DNA from 2 places in the Pantoea sp. B65 genome. Region 1 is predicted to be linked to the other one. Evidence: predicted binding sites of a transcription regulator. Region 1 holds the regulator's gene; the other holds the start of a gene.
The links. Region 1 encodes LexA, which represses DNA repair genes until DNA is damaged. Its sites were predicted from a motif close to TNCTGTATGTACATACAGNA; they were not measured.
Positions count from the first base shown of each region.

Region 2: mutH (DNA mismatch repair endonuclease MutH) is a predicted target of LexA. The motif match lies at 3,280-3,299, and genes of this name have one in related genera.

Region 1 covers NZ_JAHXPU010000037.1:54,521-60,284, forward strand. Annotated here, with positions in the region: gene JWF83_RS16765 (arginase family protein) at 1-115, shown strand, start outside; gene plsB (glycerol-3-phosphate 1-O-acyltransferase PlsB) at 202-2,634, opposite strand; gene JWF83_RS16775 (diacylglycerol kinase) at 2,763-3,131, shown strand; gene lexA (transcriptional repressor LexA) at 3,237-3,845, shown strand; gene dinF (MATE family efflux transporter DinF) at 3,979-5,295, shown strand; gene JWF83_RS16790 (CsbD family protein) at 5,532-5,744, shown strand.
Region 2 covers NZ_JAHXPU010000044.1:281,274-287,037, reverse strand. Annotated here, with positions in the region: gene JWF83_RS23890 (hypothetical protein) at 1-3, shown strand, start outside; gene JWF83_RS23885 (NADP(H)-dependent aldo-keto reductase) at 41-1,081, opposite strand; gene JWF83_RS23880 (YgdI/YgdR family lipoprotein) at 1,245-1,460, opposite strand; gene JWF83_RS23875 (TerC family protein) at 1,580-2,290, opposite strand; gene mutH (DNA mismatch repair endonuclease MutH) at 2,359-3,045, opposite strand; gene rppH (RNA pyrophosphohydrolase) at 3,733-4,260, shown strand; gene ptsP (phosphoenolpyruvate--protein phosphotransferase) at 4,273-5,764, shown strand, end outside.

The DNA.
Region 1 (5,764 bases):
GCCGCACTGTGCCGCGATGGCGATCACCGAAGTGAACCCGACGAAAGATGTCGGCGATATGACCTCCACTCTCGCCGCTTATCTGGCGTTTACCTTTGCGGTCTACGGCAGCTGATTTTCCTGACGCCGCGCCCGGAAATAAAAACGCCCGGTGAATCTCACCGGGCGTTTTCGTCACTGGGTGTCGGGCGAAGCTGGCGTTTACAGCGGTTGCTCCGCCACCACGGCACTTTCAATCGTCAGACGGACTTCCTGCGTGATGAGATCTGCCAGCAGCTGATAAACTTTCTGCGTCTGCTCAATCAGCGCATCACCGGTATCACTGATATAGCCTTCGTCGCGTAAGGTCAGGACCAGTGAGGAGAACACCGCTTTATCAAAGAACTCCGGCGCGTTAATACCGTGCAACACCGACAGGCGCTGGGCCATGGTGCGGCTCTCTTTTTCCAGTGAGCCGCGGTTAATCGCCGGGTTAGCACTGAGAATCGAGAAGGTAATGGCATAACGTTGCAAGGTTTCACGTACCCCGGCAGCCAGCAGTTGCAGCGTGCGGGAACGTGCCGGGATAAAGCGCAGACGGTTGTCATCGCCGGCCAGCAGCCCCTGACGGGACAGTTCAGCAATCAGATCGTCCAGCACCTGCGGCAGCTCCTCTTTGCTCCAGCGCAGGAACAGCTCACTTTTCAGCATGGGGTAAATGACGCTGACCTGACGTAACAGCTCCGCCCGCGACAGTTCGCGATGCTGCTGCACAATGGCCGCAATCAGGGCCGGTAACACCAGCATATGATGGATATTATTACGGTAGTAGGTCATCAGCACCGCCTGCTCACGCGGCAGAATAATAATGTCACCGATATTGTCCTGTTCGGTTTCAAACTTATTCATGCCCAGCGCACTATCCAGCAGCGCTTCAGCGCTGATATCCGGCACCGTCGCATCCGGCGAGTAAGGCACGTTGCGCAGCAGCTGGAGATAACATTCGAGCTGTTCCGTCAATTGCTCGCGCGTCAGCGAGCGCTGGCGCGAGGCCAGCAGCGCCGTGACGCACAGATTCATGGCATTGGCGGCACCGGCATTATTAATCCGTACCATCACGCGCTGGGCGATATCATTCACCGCAGGCGTCAGCCAGCCGGGACGCTGGGCTTCGATAGGATCAATCGAGTCACGCCACTCCGGTACATGCTTATTCAGATAGTTAATCAACGGCAGCGGTTCGCCAAAGTTAACGTAACCCTGGCCGAGATTGCGCAGCTTGCGTAAGCCGCGCACCATCTGCATAAAGCCTTCTTTCTCTTTGGTCGCGCCCCGCAGTTCTTTGGCGTAAGTCCCCACTTCCATCACATGCTCATAGCCGATGTAGATTGGCACCAGCGTAATTGGGCGGTTACCGCCGCGCAGCATGGCCTGAATGGTCATCGACAGAGTGCCGGTTTTCGGATCGAGCAGACGTCCGGTGCGTGAACGGCCACCTTCCACAAAGTATTCCACTGAATAACCGCGGGTAAACAGCTCGCCGAGGTATTCACGGAACACCGTGGCATACAGCTTATTGCCCTTAAAGGTGCGGCGAATAAAGAATGCCCCGAGACGGCGGAAAATCGGTCCGGCCGGCCAGAAGTTCAGGTTAATACCGGCGGCAATATGCGGCGGCACCAGCCCCTGATGATAAAGCACATAGGAGAGCAGCAGATAGTCCATATGGCTGCGGTGGCAGGGCACATAAACAATCTCATGGCCGTCCTGCGCCAGCTGACGTACCCGCTCTCCGCCGTTGACGTTAATCCCCTGGTAGAGCTTGCTCCACGTCCAGCCCATAATACGATCGGTGAGACGGATCGCTTCATAGGAGAAATCGGCGGCAATCTCTTCCATCAGTTCAATGGCGTTTTGCTGCGCTTTCTCATGGGAGATTTTACGCGTACGCGCCTCATCTTCTACCGCTTTGGCGATAGCTTTCGACTGCAGCAGGCGACCAAACAGCTCCTGACGTACCGGCAGGCGCGGGCCGACCGCCGCCAGACGCTGACGGGCGAAATGCATGCGCGCCACGCGCGCCAGCTTCTGGGCGATGGTCTTATCGGTGCCGTGTTCGGTGGCCATGCGGCGCAGCGAAACGGTCGGTGAGAAGCGAACAAAGCTGTCGCGCCCTAACCAGATAACGGCAAAGAACTTCTGCACGCCGTTAAGTACGCGCAGATGCGGCGTTTGCTCGCCCTGAACTTCACGTCCCGGCGCACGACCAAACATCACCGAAATCGGTACCATCTGCACGTCCAGCGCCGGGTTGCTGCGATGCAGATCCAGATAGTCGTGGAACAGTTTTACCGATTCGAGATTCGGGACGAAATAGGGGAACAGACGCGGACCGTCATGGATAAACACATGACGTGGTAAAACCGTACCATCGATCTCCAGCGGATCCAGCGGGTCGGGCAAGTCACGTTTGCGACATTGCGCACGTAGCGCGAGGAGATCAGCCTTTGAATCATAAGGCAATACATACATAATGGGGCGCGATCTGTCGAGCCCAAGTTCCGCTACCGGATCGGCCGGGATAGCTTTACTCTTCACCAAAAATGAGAGTGGTAAGTTTAATAACTTGTAGTAGAAATTACGCCAACCTGACATAGACAACATGAAGCCTCTTGTTAGCAAAGCGCGGCAAGCATACCAGAAAGCGCTATTAAGATCTGTTGTGTTGCAATATGTGCGCCACCCAGAAGTGGACGTTAAACATCTCAAAGGGTTCCATAATTATGGCAAATAATGTAACTGGTCTGACACGCATCATAAAAGCGGCAGGCTACTCATGGAAAGGGTTACGTGCAGCCTGGCAGAATGAGGCCGCATTTCGTCAGGAATCCGTTGCTGCGGTGGTGGCGATTATCATTGCCTGCTGGCTGCATGTTGATGCCGTCACGCGCGTGTTGCTGATTGGTTCGGTGCTGCTGGTGATTATCGTGGAAGTGCTGAACAGCGCGATTGAAGCGGTAGTGGACCGGATTGGCAGCGAACAGCATCCGCTCTCCGGACGCGCCAAAGATATGGGGTCGGCGGCGGTATTACTGAGTATTCTGCTGGCGCTGCTGGTCTGGATCACCCTGCTGTGGTCATATTGGGCTTAGGCCGACAGAAATCGCCAAACTGCTGTTTTTTACACAGCTTTAGGTTTCCAAGCCACCAATACCTGTATATACTCACAGCGACTGTATAAACAACCAGGGGGCGGAATGAAAGCATTAACGGCAAGGCAGCAGCAGGTATATGATCTGATTCGTGACCATATTAGTCAGACCGGTATGCCGCCTACGCGCGCCGAGATTGCCTCGCAATTAGGTTTCCGTTCCCCTAATGCCGCGGAAGAGCATCTGAAAGCGCTGGCGCGTAAAGGCGTGATTGAGATCGTCTCCGGCGCTTCGCGCGGTATTCGGCTGATGATGGAAGAGGAAACCGGGCTGCCGCTGATTGGGCGCGTTGCTGCCGGCGAGCCATTACTGGCAGAACAGCATATTGAAGGCCATTTCCAGGTCGACGCGAATCTGTTTAAACCTAACGCTGACTTTTTGCTGCGTGTCAGCGGCATGTCAATGAAAGACATCGGTATTATGGATGGTGATTTGCTGGCGGTGCATAAAACTCAGGATGTGCGTAATGGCCAGATAGTGGTGGCACGCATTGATGATGAAGTCACGGTTAAGCGCCTGAAAAAACAGGGCAATGTTGTGCAACTGTTGCCGGAAAACAGCGACTTTCAGCCGATCGTGGTCGATCTGCGTCAGCAATCCCTGACGATTGAAGGTCTGGCGGTTGGCGTAATCCGCAACGGCAACTGGCTGTAAGTTACCTCTCTTGTTCCTTACGCGCGCTGATGTCTTCCTGAGGCACGCGTAAGGTAAACTTGTTGGTCTCACCCCATTTTTGCGCCAGCCAGCGTGGCTGTGCCGCTTAATCGCGTTGTGGAAGCCTGGGCGATTGTTTACTGCTACCGATAAAAACCTCTGGCGGCTGGCGCTGCCGATGATCCTTTCCAATATCACCGTGCCCCTGCTGGGTCTGGTGGATACTGCCGTTATTGGCCATCTTGACAGTCCAACGTATTTGGCTGGCGTGGCGGTAGGCACCACCGCCACCAGTTTTCTGTTTATGCTGCTGCTATTCCTGCGGATGAGTACCACCGGTTTAACCGCTCAGGCCTTTGGCGCTGGTGATAAACCGGCGCTGGCGCGTGCGCTGATGCAGCCATTATCCATGGCGCTGCTGGCCGGTCTGCTGTTTATTATGCTGAAAGAGCCGCTGAGTACGCTGGCCACCTCGCTGGTTGGCGGTAACCCCGAAGTATTGCGTCAGGCGCAACTGTTTATGTCGGTGCGCTGGCTTAGCGCTCCGGCGACGCTGGCAAATCTGGTGCTCCTCGGATGGCTGCTTGGCGTGCAGTATGCCCGTGCGCCGGTGATCCTGCTGGTAGTGGGCAATCTGGTCAATATCCTGCTTGCCCTGTGGTTCGTTACCGGCCTCGGTTGGGGAGTGCGCGGCGCGGCAGCGGCGACGGCAATCGCCGAGTATGTCACGCTGCTTATCGGGCTGGTGATGGTATGGCGGGTGCTAAAGCTGCGCGGAATTGCCTTTAGCCTGCTGAAAAATAGCTGGTACGGCGATCTTCGCCGCCTGATGCGGCTGAACCGCGACATCATGTTGCGTTCGCTGATGTTGCAGCTCTGCTTTGCCTCATTAACTATCCTCGGCGCGCGGCTGGGCAGTGAGGTGGTAGCGGTCAACGCGGTGCTGCTGATGTTCCTCACCTTTACCGCCTATGCGCTGGATGGTTTTGCCTATGCGGTGGAAGCTTGCTCCGGCGAAGCATATGGCGCGCGCGACAGCGATAAGTTGCTGCGCGTATGGCATGCGTCCTGCCGTCAGGCCGGGCTGGTGGCGCTGAGTTTCTCGCTGCTCTATGCCTGCAGCGGCGAAGCGATAGTCGCTATGCTGACGTCATTACCCGAGTTGCGTGATATGGCCGATCGCTACCTTATCTGGCAGGTGATTCTGCCGCTGGCTGGTGTCTGGTGCTATCTGCTGGATGGTATGTTTATTGGCGCCACCCGCGGCAGCGAAATGCGCAACGGTATGGCGATTGCCGCGCTGGGATATGCGCTCACCTTATTGACGTTGCCATGGTTAGGCAACCACGGTTTATGGCTGGCGGTGATGGTGTTTCTGCTGCTGCGTGGCCTGTCGCTGTGGTTTATCTGGCGGCGGCACTGGCAGCGTAACAGCTGGTTCGCTGGTTGAAATATTTGCTTACCGGACTGTTTTGCAGAAATAATGGCTTAAATATAGATGTTTTTCAGGTGGTTACTCTGTTTTGCTACGGGCTAATTAGTGTTAATTGCTGCATTGTGACCTCATTATCGCGAATCACGACTACAATTAACTCTGTGTTTAGCAAATGGATAGCGTTTTATTCTGACATCATGCAGATGGATAAGATGAAACACTGAAACTTTATCACCTGGAGGTATCACATTATGAATAGCGATCAAGCCAGCGGTAACTGGAAACAGTTCAAAGGTAAAGTGAAGGAAAAATGGGGCAAGCTCACTGACGACGACATGACGGTGATCGAAGGTAAACGCGATCAACTGGTAGGTAAAATCCAGGAACGTTATGGTTACGCTAAGGATCAGGCGGAAAAAGAAGTTAAGGAGTGGGAAACCCACAACAGCGACTATCGCTGGTAATCATTTGCCAGGGGCGGCAG
Region 2 (5,764 bases), on a different contig from region 1:
TGATCGTCACGGGAGCCGCTAATGGCTCCCGTCCTGGTTTTTACGGCGCCGGATAGGTATAACGGCGATGAATCGCTTCCAGTCCCTGCATTACCTCTTCATTTAGCGTCAGATTAAAACTGTCGATATTGATCTGCAGCTGTTCCAGCGTGGTGGCGCCTAACAGTGTACTGGCAACGAAAGGTTGCTGACGCACAAACGCCAGCGCCATCTGCGATGGATCGAGATGGTGCTTTTTCGCTAACGCCACATATTCCGCGATCGCCAGTTGCGCCTGCTCACCGCTGTAGCGGGTAAAGCGGCTGAACAGCGTATTACGCGCGCCGACCGGTTTCGCCCCATGCAGATACTTACCACTCAGGGTGCCAAACGCCAGGCTTGAATAGGCCAGCAGCTCGACGCCTTCATGCTGGCTGATCTCCGCCAGATTCACTTCAAAACTGCGGTTTAACAGGCTGTAGGGGTTTTGAATGGTGACAATGCGCGGCAACTCATGCTTTTCCGCCAGTTGCAGATAACGCATCACGCCCCATGCGGTTTCATTCGAGACGCCGATATAGCGGATCTTGCCGGCGCGTACCTGTTCATGCAGCGCTTCAAGCGTCTCCAGCAGGGTGACCGGGACGCTGGCATCGCTGTATTCATAGCCCAGTTTGCCAAAGTAGTTGGCCGGACGCTGTGGCCAGTGCAACTGATACAAATCGAGATAATCGGTGTTCAGGCGTTTCAGGGAGGCTTCAAGCGCGGTGCGAATATTTTTACGGTCCAGCGCCTGCTGTGGGCGAATCGAGGCATCATTGCCGCGTGACGGCCCGGCCACTTTTGACGCCAGTACGATTTTATCGCGGTTACCGCGCGCTTTGATCCAGCTGCCAATATAGCTTTCGGTCAGACCCTGGGTTTCCGGGCGCGGAGGCACCGGGTACATCTCTGCGGTATCAATCAGGTTGATACCGGAACTTAAGGCCAAATCCAGTTGAGCATGGGCGTCGGCTTCGCTATTTTGCTCACCAAACGTCATGGTTCCTAACCCCAGCGTGCTGACTTCCAGTGTGCTATGGGGGATACGGTGATATTGCATTTGCCGGCTTCCTTTTTTCATTATGGAAAGGTTAAATCCTGGTTGCAGCTTTTTTGACTATAACCGCGCTGGCGGAGAGGGGGAAGAGGGGATTTAGTGGGAAATGCGCAGGAAAAGCCCGCTGCAGCTTTGCAAAGCGTGCAGCAGGTAAAATTCACGAGGATTAACGCTCTATAATGGTGGAGACTTCATCGCTGTTGATCTGCAACTCATGCCCTGACTTATCAATATATTTTACCAGTCCGGTCTCTTTATCGATAACGGGTTTGCCTTCGGTCATAATCATGCTGCCATCTTTGGTCGCCATCACGTAATCAGTGCTACAACCGCTTAGCAGCAGCGTTGCAGCGATCGCGGCTGCACTTAATATCCACTTCATCCATGCTCCTCCCCGGTTTTCTCTTCAGTTTACCAGTGTAGTAATAAACCTTTTACCGCGAGGCGTTAATCGCATGATTCTGAATTGTTATGGCGAGCACAGCTCGCCATTGACAAGGATTACAGCGGGTTTTTCTTATTACGCATCAGGTTCAGGCTCTCTACCGCCATTGAGAAGAACATGGCGAAATAAATGTAACCTTTTGGTACATGAACGTTAAAGCTTTCGAGGATCAGGGTGAAGCCAACCAGTATCAGGAATGCCAGCGCCAGCATTTTCACCGATGGATGGCGGTCAACAAACTCTCCTACCGCTCTGGCGGCAAACATCATCACGCCGACGGCAATCACGACCGCGGCCATCATAATAAACAGGTGATCGGAGAGACCGACGGCGGTAATCACTGAATCGAGGCTGAAGATAATATCCAGCAGCATAATCTGCACAATGGCGCCAAAGAAGGTGTGCACATTGGTTTTATGCTGTTCTTCACCGCCCTCAATGGTTTCATGGATCTCCATACTGGATTTCCACAGCAGGAATAGACCACCAAATAGCAGGATCAGATCGCGCGCCGAAAAGGAGTGGTCCATTAGCGTGAACAGCGGGTTAGTCAGGCGAATAACCCAGGCAATCGACGCCAGCAGTGCTAAACGCATCAACATGGCACCCGCAAGGCCCAGGCGTCGCGCTTTGTTCTGTTGATGTTTTGGCAGCTTAGACACGACCAGCGAGAGGAAAATAATATTATCAATACCGAGAACGATTTCCAGAATGGTTAGGGTTCCGAGCGCTAACCAGGCATTGGGATCTGCAATCCAGTCAAACATTGTGCCAGTGCATCCTAAACGAAAGTTAAACGGTGATTATACCGATCATTGACAGCGGCGGGGAAAATTTAAAGTAAAAAGTGCCGGGCCAGCAGCGGGCCGGTAAAGGTTTTCTTCAGATAAAAACCACGCGGCAGGGTCATAATCGGCTGACCGTTTTCACCAATCCCTTCGGTCAGTGCTTTGCTGTTGGCGGCTTTCGGGCGAATTTGCAGTACTTCGCCATGACGCGCGGTGATGCGCTCCACCTGACCAAGGACAATCATATCCATCAACTCTTCCCAGTCGCGTTGCAACTGCTGCTCCTCGGCGGCGTCTGGACTCCACAGCAGCGGGGCGCCGACCCGACGTGCGGCCAGCGGGATCGCCCGGTCGCCTTCAACCGGGATCCATAACACCCGGGCCAGTTTGTGGCGCACATGACTGGTCTGCCAGGTGACGCCACTGTTGCCGGTGAGCGGCGCGACGCAAACAAAGGTCGTCTCCAGCGGACGCCCGAGGCTGTCTACCGGGATGGTTTTCAGTTCAATGCCAATGGCGGCAAAGTCCTGTTCCGGCTTGCTGCCGGCACTGGCGCCGAGATGAATTTCCAGCAGTGTGCCAACCCAGCCTTTATCGCGTTTCAGGTCCGCCGGCATCGGTAATTGTGCTTTCAGTGCCAGTTCAGCCAGCGTATAGCCCGCCAGGGCCTGCGCACGCGCCAGCAAGGCGGCCTCATCTTCCGGCGGAAGAACAGGCGGAAAATCAACGGCCATAATAATTCCTGCGCTGAAGGTTAAAAAACAATCAGTTATGACGCAAGCCTGTTGCCGCGCCCCATCTAATGTGTAAAACAGCAATAATAGCATGATTACACGTGCTTTTTTATTTCATCCGCCGACCAGGGTTATTCACACCAGGCCGGGTTTTCCCAGCTTGTCATCGACAATGAACAGGATCTGCACCCCGGTTATCCACAGAAATGTGGGATAAGTCGCTTTTTAAAGGAATACTGTTTTGATTTACAGCCTTGACGACCGGGTGTTTTGCGCGAACAGCGCTTTTTGTGCGTAACTTACTGGCATAATCTGTGGATAAAAAGCGCAGCGTTCGATCTTTCGCCAGTTACCTGAACCGGGGGGATTTGCGGGGCGGAAACTTGCGGGAAAGCCTGTGATCAACTTTATCATCAGATTGATTCGTATAGCTTAATTTCTGCAGCGAAAAATGCTTTTTGCGCCGTCGCAAAAAGTTTTCCCCGGCTATGTACCGAGTTCTGCACAAAGCTATCCACAGAAAACGTGAATAAGATCGCGCTTTTCGGGGGGTATCTGTTCATAACTTTGATGATATCTGTGAGTTATCCCATTGTTATCCGTTGTTCACAGCCGCAACCAGTGGTTTACCGTCTGTAAGGAGTATGAAACAATCAGAACATCCGAGTTTTAGTTTGAGGTAGTCCGGTGATCGATGATGATGGCTACCGCCCGAATGTTGGTATCGTAATCTGTAATAAGCAGGGACAAGTGTTGTGGGCCAGGCGTTATGGACAACACTCCTGGCAGTTTCCTCAGGGAGGGATTAATCCTGGTGAAACTGCGGAACAGGCGATGTACCGCGAACTTTTCGAAGAAGTTGGTTTACACCGGAAAGACGTCCGTATTCTTGCTTCTACCCGTAACTGGTTACGCTATAAGTTGCCAAAACGTTTGGTGCGTTGGGACACAAAGCCGGTTTGTATCGGCCAGAAACAAAAGTGGTTTCTTCTGCAGTTGATGTGTAATGACGCGGATATCAATATGCAAACCAGCAGCACGCCGGAATTTGATGGCTGGCGTTGGGTGAGCTTCTGGTATCCGGTGCGCCAGGTGGTTTCTTTTAAACGTGATGTCTACCGCCGCGTGATGAAGGACTTTTCTGGCGTGGTAATGCCGTTGCAGGAGAGTTCTGTGCAGCGCAATGCGCCTGCTTATCGACGGAAAAGAGGTTAAGCCACGCAGATTATGCTCACTCAGTTGCGCGATATTGTTGAGAAAGTAGCGGGGGCTCCGCGCATAAATGAGTCGCTCGAGATCCTGGTTAACGAGATTTGCCTGGCAATGGATACTGAGGTCTGCTCGGTTTATCTCGCTGACCATGATCGCCGCTGTTACTACCTGATGGCAACGCGCGGGCTGAAAAAGCCGCGCGGGCGCACGGTCACGCTTGCATTTGACGAAGGGATCGTCGGTCTGGTCGGTCGCCTGGCTGAGCCGATTAACCTTGCGGATGCGCAAAAACACCCCAGCTTTAAATATGTGCCGGCGGTTAAGGAAGAACGTTTTCGCTCTTTCCTTGGCGTGCCGATTATCACCCGCCGTCAGTTACTTGGCGTACTGGTGGTACAGCAGCGTGAACATCGTCAGTTCGACGAGAGTGAAGAGTCCTTTCTGGTTACCCTTGCCACGCAAATGGCAACCATCCTGTCGCAGTCGCAACTTCACCAGCTGTTCGGCCAGTTCCGACAGACGCGTATTCGCGCACTGGCGGCGGCGCCGGGCGTAGCGGTGGCGCCGGGCTGGGTCGACACCACTCAGCCGTCGCTCGATCAGGTTTCTGCCGCTTCAACGCTGGATACCCATCGTGAACGCGAACGTCTGCAACTGGCGATGGCCGAAGCCTCAAGCGAGTTTCGACGCTTCAGTAAACGTTTCACCGCCAGCGTGCAGAAAGAGAGTGCGGCGATCTTCGATCTCTATTCGCACCTGCTGAGCGATGCGCGGCTGAAGAACGACCTGTTTGCCGAGATCGATGCCGGATCGGTGTCCGAATGGGCGGTGAAAACCGTTATTGAGAAATTTGCCGCGCAGTTCGCCAACCTGCAGGATACCTATCTGCGCGAACGTGCCGGCGACCTGCGGGCTCTCGGGCAGCGCCTGCTGTTTCATCTCGACGATAGTCTGCAGGGCACCAATGCCTGGCCGGAACGTTTTGTGCTGGTGGCCGATGAGTTAACCGCTGCCACGCTGGCGGAGCTGCCGCAGGATCGTCTGGCGGGGGTGGTGGTGCGCGATGGCGCGTCCAACTCTCATGCCGCCATTCTGGTGCGCGCAATGGGCATTCCGACGGTGATGGGCGCCGATATTCAGCCGGAGTTGCTCAATAAACGCTTACTGATCGTCGATGGCTATCGCGGCGAACTGCTGGTCGATCCTGAGCCGGTGCTGGTCCAGGAGTATCAGCGTCTGATCAGCGAAGAGAACGAGCTGAGCAAGATGGCGGAAGATCTTGTTGAGCAGCAGGGCGCGCTGAAAAGTGGTGAACGGGTGCAGGTGATGCTGAATGCCGGTCTTAGCGCCGAGCATGAGCAGGCGCTGGGTAGCTGGGTGGATGGCGTCGGCCTGTACCGTACCGAAATCCCGTTTATGCTGCACAGCGGCTTCCCTTCGGAAGAGGAACAGGTCGCGCAGTATCAGGGGATGTTGCAGCTGTTCCTGAATAAGCCGGTAACCCTGC